DNA from 3 places in the Phyllobacterium zundukense genome. Region 3 is predicted to be linked to each of the others. Evidence: predicted binding sites of a transcription regulator. Region 3 holds the regulator's gene; each other region holds the start of a gene.

Region 1 (3,279 bases), 370 kb from region 3:
GCCCATCGCCCAGAAATTGTCGCTGGTCGCGATGCGGATGATGCGATCCTCCGGCAGGCCGGCGATCTTCTTCCAGAACCCCGCAGCCGCATCGTCCGTGTGATAGACGGTGACCGTCAGCTTGTCCTTGGGGAGACCGAACTCCTTGGTGATCAGGTTCCAGGCGAGCGCGATCGCCTCTTCCTTGAAGTAGTCGCCGAAGGAGAAATTTCCCAGCATCTCGAAAAAGGTGTGGTGGCGCGCGGTATAGCCGACATTGTCGAGGTCATTGTGCTTGCCGCCGGCGCGCACGCATTTCTGCGAGGTGGTGGCGCGGTTATAGGGGCGCTGCTCGATGCCGGTAAAAACATTCTTGAACTGGACCATGCCCGCATTGGTGAACATCAGCGTCGGGTCATTGCGCGGAACAAGCGGGCTCGACGCCACGATCTCATGGCCGTTCTTCTTGAAATAGTTCAGAAATGTCGACCGGATCTCGTTGACGCCACTCATGTTTCTTAGCCTCTGACTTCTTTTTATCCAAAGCGGAATTGGCCCCTTCTCACATCGAAGGGGCGGAACGCAACGCTTGTAGCGATGCAGCCGCGCGCTGTCCAGAAAATCCCTAATGCTGTGGTTCGACAAACTCACCACGAGCGATGCTGGTGCTTGGCATTAGCGGAAATCTTTTTCCAAGCAAAAAACCCGCAACCAAAGCATGGCCGCGGGTTCTAAAGTCAAAGACCAGGAAGAGCTTGTCTCGAGAGATCAGCCTTCGGCGGCCTCGGGACCGTCATCCTCGTTGTCATCAGGGCCCTTGTCGAGCATCTGCTCGGAAATGAGACCGGCATTCTGGCGCAATACCACTTCGATCTCGTTGGCGATTTCCGGGTTTTCCTTGAGGAACAGTTTCGCATTGTCACGCCCCTGGCCGAGGCGCTGCGAATTATAGGAGAACCAGGAACCGGATTTTTCCACGATACCGGCCTTGACGCCGAGATCGACCAGCTCGCCGGTCTTGGAAACACCTTCGCCATACATGATGTCGAATTCGACCTGCTTGAAGGGCGGCGCCAGCTTGTTCTTGACGACCTTGACGCGGGTCTGGTTGCCGACAACCTCGTCACGCTCCTTCAGCGAGCCGATACGGCGGATATCGAGGCGGACCGATGCATAGAACTTCAGCGCATTGCCGCCTGTCGTGGTTTCGGGCGAGCCGAACATCACGCCGATCTTCATGCGGATCTGGTTGATGAAGATGACCATGCAGTTGGAGCGGGAAATCGACGCGGTCAGTTTGCGCAGCGCCTGGCTCATCAGACGCGCCTGCAGGCCCGGCAGGCTGTCGCCCATCTCGCCTTCGATTTCCGCACGCGGTGTCAGGGCGGCAACCGAGTCGACGACCAGAACATCGATAGCACCCGAACGCACCAGCGTATCGGTGATCTCCAGCGCCTGCTCGCCGGTATCCGGCTGCGAAATCAGCAGGTTTTCCAGGTCGACGCCCAGCTTGCGGGCATAGACAGGATCGAGCGCATGTTCGGCATCGACAAAGGCGCAAATGCCGCCCTTTTTCTGTGCCTCGGCAATGGTGTGCAGGGCGAGCGTCGTCTTGCCCGAGCTTTCCGGCCCGTAAATCTCGACAATGCGGCCTTTCGGCAATCCGCCGACGCCAAGGGCAATATCCAATGACAGCGAGCCGGTCGGAACCGTTTCAATCTCCACCACCTGCTCATTGCGCCCAAGCCGCATGATCGAGCCCTTACCAAAGGCCCTCTCGATCTGGGACAATGCCGCATCCAGCGCTTTCGTTTTATCCACCGAATTACCCTCAACCAACCGCAAAGAATTTTGAGCCATGTTACACTACCCCTGTGTTATCCATGAAGTACGGATGTTCCTGAATCTGAACTTATTTGTATCTGTTTTGTTCTCATTTTGCAACAGATGCATCTTATTGAAAAATAAGCATAACTTAAAAATGTTCCTAGGATGTTCCCGTCGCTGACGCGACCTGCGGCCCACACATTCCTGAAGCGAATCCGCAGCTTGCCGCATAAAGCGACACCGGCGGATTCGAATCGCTCCGATCATTGCGCCCGGCCGTCCGGCGTTCTAGAGAAAGAACGAAGCGAAGACCTCGCAACCTGAAGTTTATCCGGATAAAGCAATCAACCATGACCACAGGTAACAAACCGCTGCTTTTCGCTGTCGGCGGCGCTCATCTCGACCGGCGCGGCCAGAGCAGCGCGCCTTTCGTGCCGGGCGCGTCGAACCCTGGCATCATGCGCGAGGAGCCCGGCGGCGGCGTGTTCAATGCGCTCCGGCTCGTGGTCCAGCGCGGTGTCTCTGCGGAAATCCTGTCGGTGCGCGGCGGCGACAGGATCGGCGATATGATCGGCGCGGCAATCCAGACCGCGGGGATCAAGGATGGCTCGGCCGTATATATGGACCGGGCAACGCCGAGCTATACGGCCATTCTCGACGAGCATGGCGACGTCGTCGCCGGCATTGCCGATATGGAGCTTTATGAGGTGGCGCTGCCAAGGCAGTTGCGCCGGCGCAAGGTCCGCGATTCCATCGCCGTCGCCGATGCCGTCTTTTGCGACGCCAATCTTCCCTCGGATGCGCTGCAGTGGCTGGCTGGCCTTGCCGGCGACCGGCCGCTGTTCGCGCTGGCAATCTCCCCGGCCAAGGTTCCGCGCCTGGCGCCGGTCTTCGGCAATCTCACCTGCCTGTTCATGAACCGGCGCGAGGCGCGGGCACTAACGGGGCTCGGGGCCGAAGCGGCGTTGAAAGAAATATATGCGGCATTGCGTGCCGAAGGCGTTCGCGGCGCGGTCGTCAGCAATGGCGGCGATGCCGCCTTCGCCTTTTCCGGCGACGATGCCTTCTCCATCCTGCCGCCTGCAGTGAACGGCATCGCCGATGTTACCGGTGCGGGCGATGCGCTGGCCGGCGGCACAATTGCGGCGCTGATGCGCGGTACCGCATTTTCTGAAGCCGTGCGCGAAGGCATGGCCGCTTCCATGCTGACCTTGCAGACACACTCCGCAAGTCCGCGCTTTTCACGACAGGAATTCAACAGCACGCTTGCCTGCATCCCGGCTGCAGTCCAGCTCAGCTGAAAGACAGAAGGAAACGACCATGACGACCAAAGCTCTCAACCCGTTCACCGACATCGCCCCTGAGGTACAAAAGGCGCTGGACGCTGGCAGGCCGGTGGTTGCACTGGAAAGCACGATTATCACCCATGGCATGCCCTACCCCGACAACAGCCGCATGGCGGCTGATGTCGAG
Region 2 (3,279 bases), 1.0 Mb from region 3:
CTGACACCAGCAATCGGCGATACTATGAAAGCGCTGCAAAACACGGCTCCGCGGCTGGTTCGCATGTCCGGCTCGGGCGGCACCTGCTTTGCGATTTATGACAGCGACAGCGAGGCGGAGACCGCGGCAGCGACGCTTAAACAGAGCAAGCCGGACTGGTTCGTCGTTGCCACTCACAGCATCACGGAAGGAAACTGATCTTGGCTCGCTTCGATGAGACACGCCCGTTTGTACCGGTCAAGATCGCCGTCCTGACGGTTTCCGATACCAGGACGCTGGAAGACGACAAGTCGGGCAGCACGCTGGCCGACCGGATTCTTGCCGCTGGCCACACCTTGGCAGAACGCTCCATCGTTACCGATGATCAGGAGAAAATTCGCAATCGCGTTCTCTCGTGGTCGAAGGATCCGCAGATCGACGTGATCATCACCACCGGCGGCACTGGCTTTACCGGACGCGATGTCACGCCCGAAGCGCTGGAACCGATCTTCGAGAAGCGCATGGACGGCTTTTCCGAGGTCTTTCATCGCGTTTCCTATGACAAGATCGGTACATCGACGATTCAGTCACGGGCGACGGGCGGCGTGGTCAATGCGACTTTCGTTTTTGTGATTCCGGGCTCGCCCGGCGCCTGCAAGGATGCCTGGGATAATATTCTGCAATACCAGCTGGATTACCGGCACATGCCGTGCAATTTCGTAGAGATCATGCCGCGCCTCGACGAGCATCTGAAGCGCAGCGGAAAGAGCTGAGGCCTTACTTCAGTGCTGCGGGGATAATTTCCGCCCTGAGCCGCTTCATTGCAAGTCCGCGCGCCAGATCAACCGCCTTCTTCCCAGGATTGAACAGCGCCATCGACTGGCGCTTGGAAATCAGCAGTCCATCCGCCAGAGGATTGCCGGGTGAGAAAACGCGGCTGAGAAACGGCCGGCGATGCGTATGCGACCGCGTAAAGCATGCCGGACCCTGCATGCGCTCCACATGTACGGCCACCGGTTCGATCCATCCATCAAGCAATCGTGCCCCAGGTTCGAGAAACAGGAACCAGTCACTGCGCGCCCGCCTGAACCCGTCAATCAAAGGCTGGTCCTGCAAAAAAATACAACCTGCCTGATCCGCGACCCGGTGCGTTTGGTCAACGGAGCCATGATCGATGATGATCACATCGCTCAGCAGGCCCTCGACGGCGCCGCCCACCAGACCGCTGAGCGTTCTGGCCAGGAGTTCATCCGAATTTTGGGTTTCAATCAGGACGGAGATCATCAGGAGCCAATATAGTATTATTAAACGAATTTCCATCACTCCTTTTGGCGCAGATTGTTCTTGCTTTGTTCTCAAGATTTGTTAGGAATGTATTCATGTTGCGGCTGTGATGAGCGACCAGATTCGCTCGGGTGGCAAGGAGAATGCAAATGAACATCGTGGTGCAAGCGGACAAGGCCGCCTTCGGGCAAGGCCGCGCACAACATGCCAATGCACTGATCGAGGAAGCCGGACTTCGGGTCGACCAGGAACGCCGCCGCGGGCGTGGAGCCGGCATGAATCCGACCGGGCGCTTCGAAGCGGAAAGCCGCCATGTCTACGACGATGGCTGGGAAACCATCGAGAATCTGCCGCCGTTCAAGACCGAAGTTCAGATCGAGAAACCACGCACGATCATCACCCGCAATGACTCACCCGATATCAGCTTTGACCGTTCGATCAATCCTTATCGCGGTTGTGAACATGGGTGCATCTATTGTTTTGCACGGCCGTCCCATAGCTATATGGGCTTGTCTGCCGGACTGGATTTCGAGTCCAAGCTTTTTGCCAAGCCCGACGCGGCAAAGATGCTGGACAAGGAATTGTCGAGGCCCGGTTATACGGCAAAGACGATCGCAATCGGCACCAATACCGACCCCTATCAGCCGATCGAGAAGAAATGGCGCATCATGCGCGATATCTTGCAGGTGCTGGAAGCACACCAGCATCCCGTTGGGATCGTTACGAAATCTGCGCTTGTGATGCGCGATCAAGACATTCTTGCGCGCATGGCCGAGAAGGGTCTCGCCAAGGTTGCTCTGTCCGTGACGACGCTTGACGGCAAGCTGGCGCGCACCATGGAGCCACGCGCGTCAACTCCGACGCGGCGACTGCAGGCGCTCCGCAGCCTTTCCAACGCCGGTATTCCGGTCAGCGTCATGGTGGCGCCGGTCATTCCCGGTCTCAACGATCACGAGATCGAACGCGTACTCGACAGCGCCCGCGCCATGGGCGCCCTGGAGGCCGGCTACGTGCTTCTCCGCCTGCCGCTCGAAGTCAGTCCGATCTTCAAGGAGTGGCTGCTTCGCAACTACCCGGACCGCTATCGCCATGTTCTGTCGCTGGTGCGGTCGATGCGTGGCGGCAAGGATTACGATGCGGAATGGGGCAAACGCATGCGCGGCGAAGGTCCCTATGCCTGGCAGATCGGTAGGCGTTTCGAGATAGCCGCAAGGCGCCTCGGCATCAACCTTTCGAAGCGGCGGCTGCGGACGGATCTGTTTTCATCAACGCCGGGAAACGAGCAGCTGTCGCTGTTCTAACCTTCTGAAATCCGTCAGGCAGATCCCCATCCGGCCTGACGTGACCTTGGGTAGCCCCGCCCCATCAGCTACCTAAGGACTTGCAGAGAATCAGAACGAATGCGAGTCTCGTCGCAACATGGCTCGATCGCGTTCTGATTCTCTGCTTCTTCCCCTCGAACCTGGCAAACCGGATTTTGCCAGCGAGCGCAAACTCATGCGCAGTGGAATAGAATTTATCGTCGGCATCGATGAGGCCGGGCGCGGGCCGCTGGCGGGTCCGGTGGTGGCTGCAGCGGTCATTCTGAACCCGAAGAAAATCCCGGACGGGCTCGACGATTCGAAGCGGTTGACCGCACAACGCCGCGAAGAACTCTTTGATATTATTACAGATACAGCGCTAGCCTGTGCTGTGGCGAGCATTTCGGCGCCCGCCATCGATGCAACCGATATTTTGAAAGCTGCCCTCGAGGCGATGCGCCGGGCTGTATGCGGACTCTCCATCTTGCCGGGTCACGCCTTGATTGATGGGCGCGATGTGGCGCCTGGCCTGCCCTGCCCGGCAACGGCCCTTGTCAAGGGCGACCAGCGCTCCGTATCGATTGCCGCTGCTTCGATTCTCGCCAAGGTGACACGCGACCGGATGATGGCTCAGACCGGAAAATATTTTCCGCTTTACGGCCTTGAGTCGCATGCCGGCTATGGTACCGAGTTTCATCGCAATGCCATGGAGACG
Region 3 (3,279 bases):
CTCGATCTTCGCCGCGTATCATTTCAACAATACTGCACCCTTCGGACTTGTCGGCAACGCACTTGCGCTTCCGCTCATCTCGGTGTTCGTCATGCCGTTTGCCGTGCTTGGTTTGCTCGCCATGCCATTCGATCTGGACTGGCTACCATTTGCTGTCATGGGCCGCGGTATTGAAGCTGTGATTGCCATCGCCAAGATGGTTGCCTCACGTTCGCCAAGCGGCAATCTCGGTTTGATGCCGCAGGCCTGTCTGATCTTTATGAGTCTCGGGCTAGTGACGTTGTTGTTGCCATCGACACGATTGCGCTTGTGCGGCCCGCCCACGTTGTTGGCCGCGGCAATACTCATGATTGCCGCGCAAGAACCTGGCATCATTATTTCAGAGGATGGAAGGCTGGTTGCGTTGCGAACTGCAGACAATAGATTAGCGATCAATCGGCCATCTGGAAGCGCGTTCACTTTAAACAACTGGCAACAGGGCTATGGGACAGATGATGTGGTCAAGCCGGTAAAAACCGGTGCACGTCTTGAAGAAACGCAATTCGAATGTGCAGACAGACTTTGCACCGCACGTGAGCAGGGCGGGCTGATAGTCGCCTATACCGATGACCCTGCCCAAAGGTCATCGGCCTGCACCGAGGGGGATATCGTCATTCTGGCTTTTGCAGGCACAGAGGCGGTTTGCAGCGACGATAATGTTCTGGTGATTACCAAGCGCGATCTCGCACTGCGAGGAACTGCCGAGATCATTCTGGAAGCGCCGAAGGATACAGACGATCCGTCGCTGCCGAATGTTGCCGAAGCAAAGGTTCTTCACCTTCAGCGGCTCCGCTCCGCCGGCATTGCTTACGCCGTTGGACCACCGGATCGGCCATGGAATTCATATCGGACACATTCACGCGCTGCCCGCGACCTTGATGAATACAAATCCAGCGACCGCGCGAAGACCATCGTGAAATAACAATTACGCTCGAAAGAGCAAGTGGACGCCGCCTTTAATAACGCCTTATCAACCCCACAAGTTTACCTTGAACTCGAACGCGGTCCGGTCCAAAAATGCGGGTTTCATAGGCGGGGTTCGCTGCTTCAAGTGCAATCGAGGCACCTTTGCGGCGGAAACGCTTCAGTGTAGCTTCTTCGTCGTCAACCAGAGCTACAACGATCTCACCCGGGTTGGCCGTATCGCTGCGCTTGATCACAACGGTATCGCCATCGAAAATCCCGGCGTCGATCATCGAGTCACCCTTGACCTCAAGAGCATAATGTTCGCCGCTACCGATCATGTCTGGCGGCAGGCCGATCATATGGGTCTGGTTCTGGATTGCCGAAATCGGCACACCAGCAGCGATGCGGCCCATAACTGGGATGCTGACAATGGTGGAAGCGCTTGAGTCATCCGCCGAGCGCGACTGAGGCCGGGGAGGAGCGATGTTTCGTCCAAGACTGCCCTCGATGACGCTTGGCGAGAATTTCCTTTGGGCGTTGAGACCGGGCGCAATGGAGTCCGGCAGGCGCAGGACTTCCAGCGCTCTTGCCCGATTTGCTAGCCGACGAATAAAGCCGCGTTCTTCCAGCGCAGTGATCAACCGGTGTATGCCGGACTTCGACGCCAGGTCCAATGCATCCTTCATCTCGTCGAATGATGGCGGGATGCCCGTCTCCTTCAAGCGCTCGTGAATGAAGAGCAAAAGTTCATGTTGTTTACGCGTTAGCATCGGCGATCCTTTAGCAGGGAATCGGAAAAACAAAACCAGAACAAACACTATCTGTTCCAGTTGTGTTCCACAAGGCTTAATATGTGGTGTACGTTGCGCGAACAGTGTGTGATTTTACCCAAATACCAGCATTTGGGGCCAAATTCGCCAAGAATGCGAATTAAAACTGGGAAATAGCTTTAGCGTTTACCTGGAATCACCGGTGGTCCACTCGATTGCCGCAGGATCAGTTCGACCGGCCAGACCTCATGGATGTTTTCCACGGGCTCGCCGTCCAGCACGCGCACCAGCATTTCGGCGATACGCGTGCCGGCGGAGCGGATCGACGAGCGCGTCGTCGTCATGGACGGCACCATATTGCTGGCATTGAGATAGGGAAACACGTCGTCATGGGCGATGATCGAGACTTCTTTGCCGAGTTCATAACCCTTCGACCGGATGGCGCGGAAAACGCCGAGTGCAGTCATCATGGAGCCGGCAATGATCGCGGTGGGATGCTGTGGAAGCGACAAGAGCCGTTGCGCCTCCCGAAAGCCGATCTCGTCGGAAAACCGCTCGTGGACGATGAAACGCGGATCAACTGGAATGCCCCGTTCCAGAAGTGCCTCACGATAGCCGAGTTCGCGGTGTTCGGAAAAAGTATGTCCCTTGAGGCCATCTATCATGGCGATATGCTTGTGGCCGAGATCAAGCAGGTGGGAAGCGGCCTGGCGGAATGCACCTGCATTGTCGATATCGAGCCAAGCATGCGGCGCCTCGATATTTGTTCGTCCATGCAGGACGAAAGGGAATTTCTCCTCGATCAGCATGGCAACCCGTTCATCCATGAGGGTGGGGCCTGTTATGATGATGGCATCCACCCGTTTGCTGGAAATAAGCCGCCTGTATGCCGAGATTTCATCATTATTGATGACCGGACTCATCAGGAGGTCCATTTCGTCCTGGGAAAGGCGTTCGGCCAAGCCAGAAAAGAATTCGCTCGTGTGCGGGCCAAAGCGCTCGCTTCGATCGTTCGGCATGAGAATGCCGATTGCGCCAACCCGCCCAATGGCGAGGCGGCGGGCATTAGCATTCGCGCTGTAGCCGAATTGCAGCGCTGCCTTGCTAACACGCTCACGAGTGGCCTTGTTGACCTCGGGATAGCCGTTCAGGGCGCGACTGACGGTCGTCTGTGACAAGCCCAGCTGTTCGGCCAGTTCCTTGAGTTTCATAGCAAGCGATCCACCAATGCGTTCATATGCAGGCTCCGGAACGAAAGCCTTTGCCAGATATGACTCCAAATAATAAACATAACCATAGCATAAATTCAAAGCGCTTTGAACTTTAGTATCAAAAGTGCGGCGGTCAGCGAATGCCACCTCATTCCACAGGTGCCATGATGCGCGTAATACCCCGTAAAGATCATCTTATAACGCATTGAAACAACGTTATTTTATCCCGCGATGCTTAATCGTGAGATCGGCTCCATTCCTTGTTGGTTGAAATTGTTGCTTGACAGTTCGAAATGCCTTTGCCATTTTTTATTCAAAGCGCTTTGAATTTCTGAATCCAATGAGATATCCAA

Evidence for each region. The regulator LexA, encoded in region 3, represses DNA repair genes until DNA is damaged. The targets are predictions, from matches to a motif close to TGTTCNNNNTGTGTTCNG.
Region 1: recA (recombinase RecA) is a predicted target of LexA. The motif match lies at 1,962-1,979, and genes of this name have one in related genera.
Region 2: BLM14_RS13560 (PA0069 family radical SAM protein) is a predicted target of LexA. The motif match lies at 1,319-1,336, and genes of this name have one in related genera.

Annotation. Positions count from the first base shown of each region.
Region 1 covers NZ_CP017940.1:1,330,710-1,333,988, reverse strand. The annotation lists gene alaS (alanine--tRNA ligase) at 1-492, opposite strand, end outside; gene recA (recombinase RecA) at 748-1,839, opposite strand; gene BLM14_RS06495 (carbohydrate kinase family protein) at 2,157-3,107, shown strand; gene BLM14_RS06490 (pseudouridine-5'-phosphate glycosidase) at 3,127-3,279, shown strand, end outside.
Region 2 covers NZ_CP017940.1:2,704,201-2,707,479, forward strand. The annotation lists gene BLM14_RS13545 (4-(cytidine 5'-diphospho)-2-C-methyl-D-erythritol kinase) at 1-198, shown strand, start outside; gene moaB (molybdenum cofactor biosynthesis protein B) at 201-752, shown strand; gene BLM14_RS13555 (glycosyltransferase) at 757-1,299, opposite strand; gene BLM14_RS13560 (PA0069 family radical SAM protein) at 1,407-2,564, shown strand; gene BLM14_RS13565 (ribonuclease HII) at 2,683-3,279, shown strand, end outside.
Region 3 covers NZ_CP017940.1:1,696,030-1,699,308, forward strand. The annotation lists gene BLM14_RS08390 (ComEC/Rec2 family competence protein) at 1-961, shown strand, start outside; gene lexA (transcriptional repressor LexA) at 996-1,715, opposite strand; gene BLM14_RS08400 (substrate-binding domain-containing protein) at 1,895-2,926, opposite strand.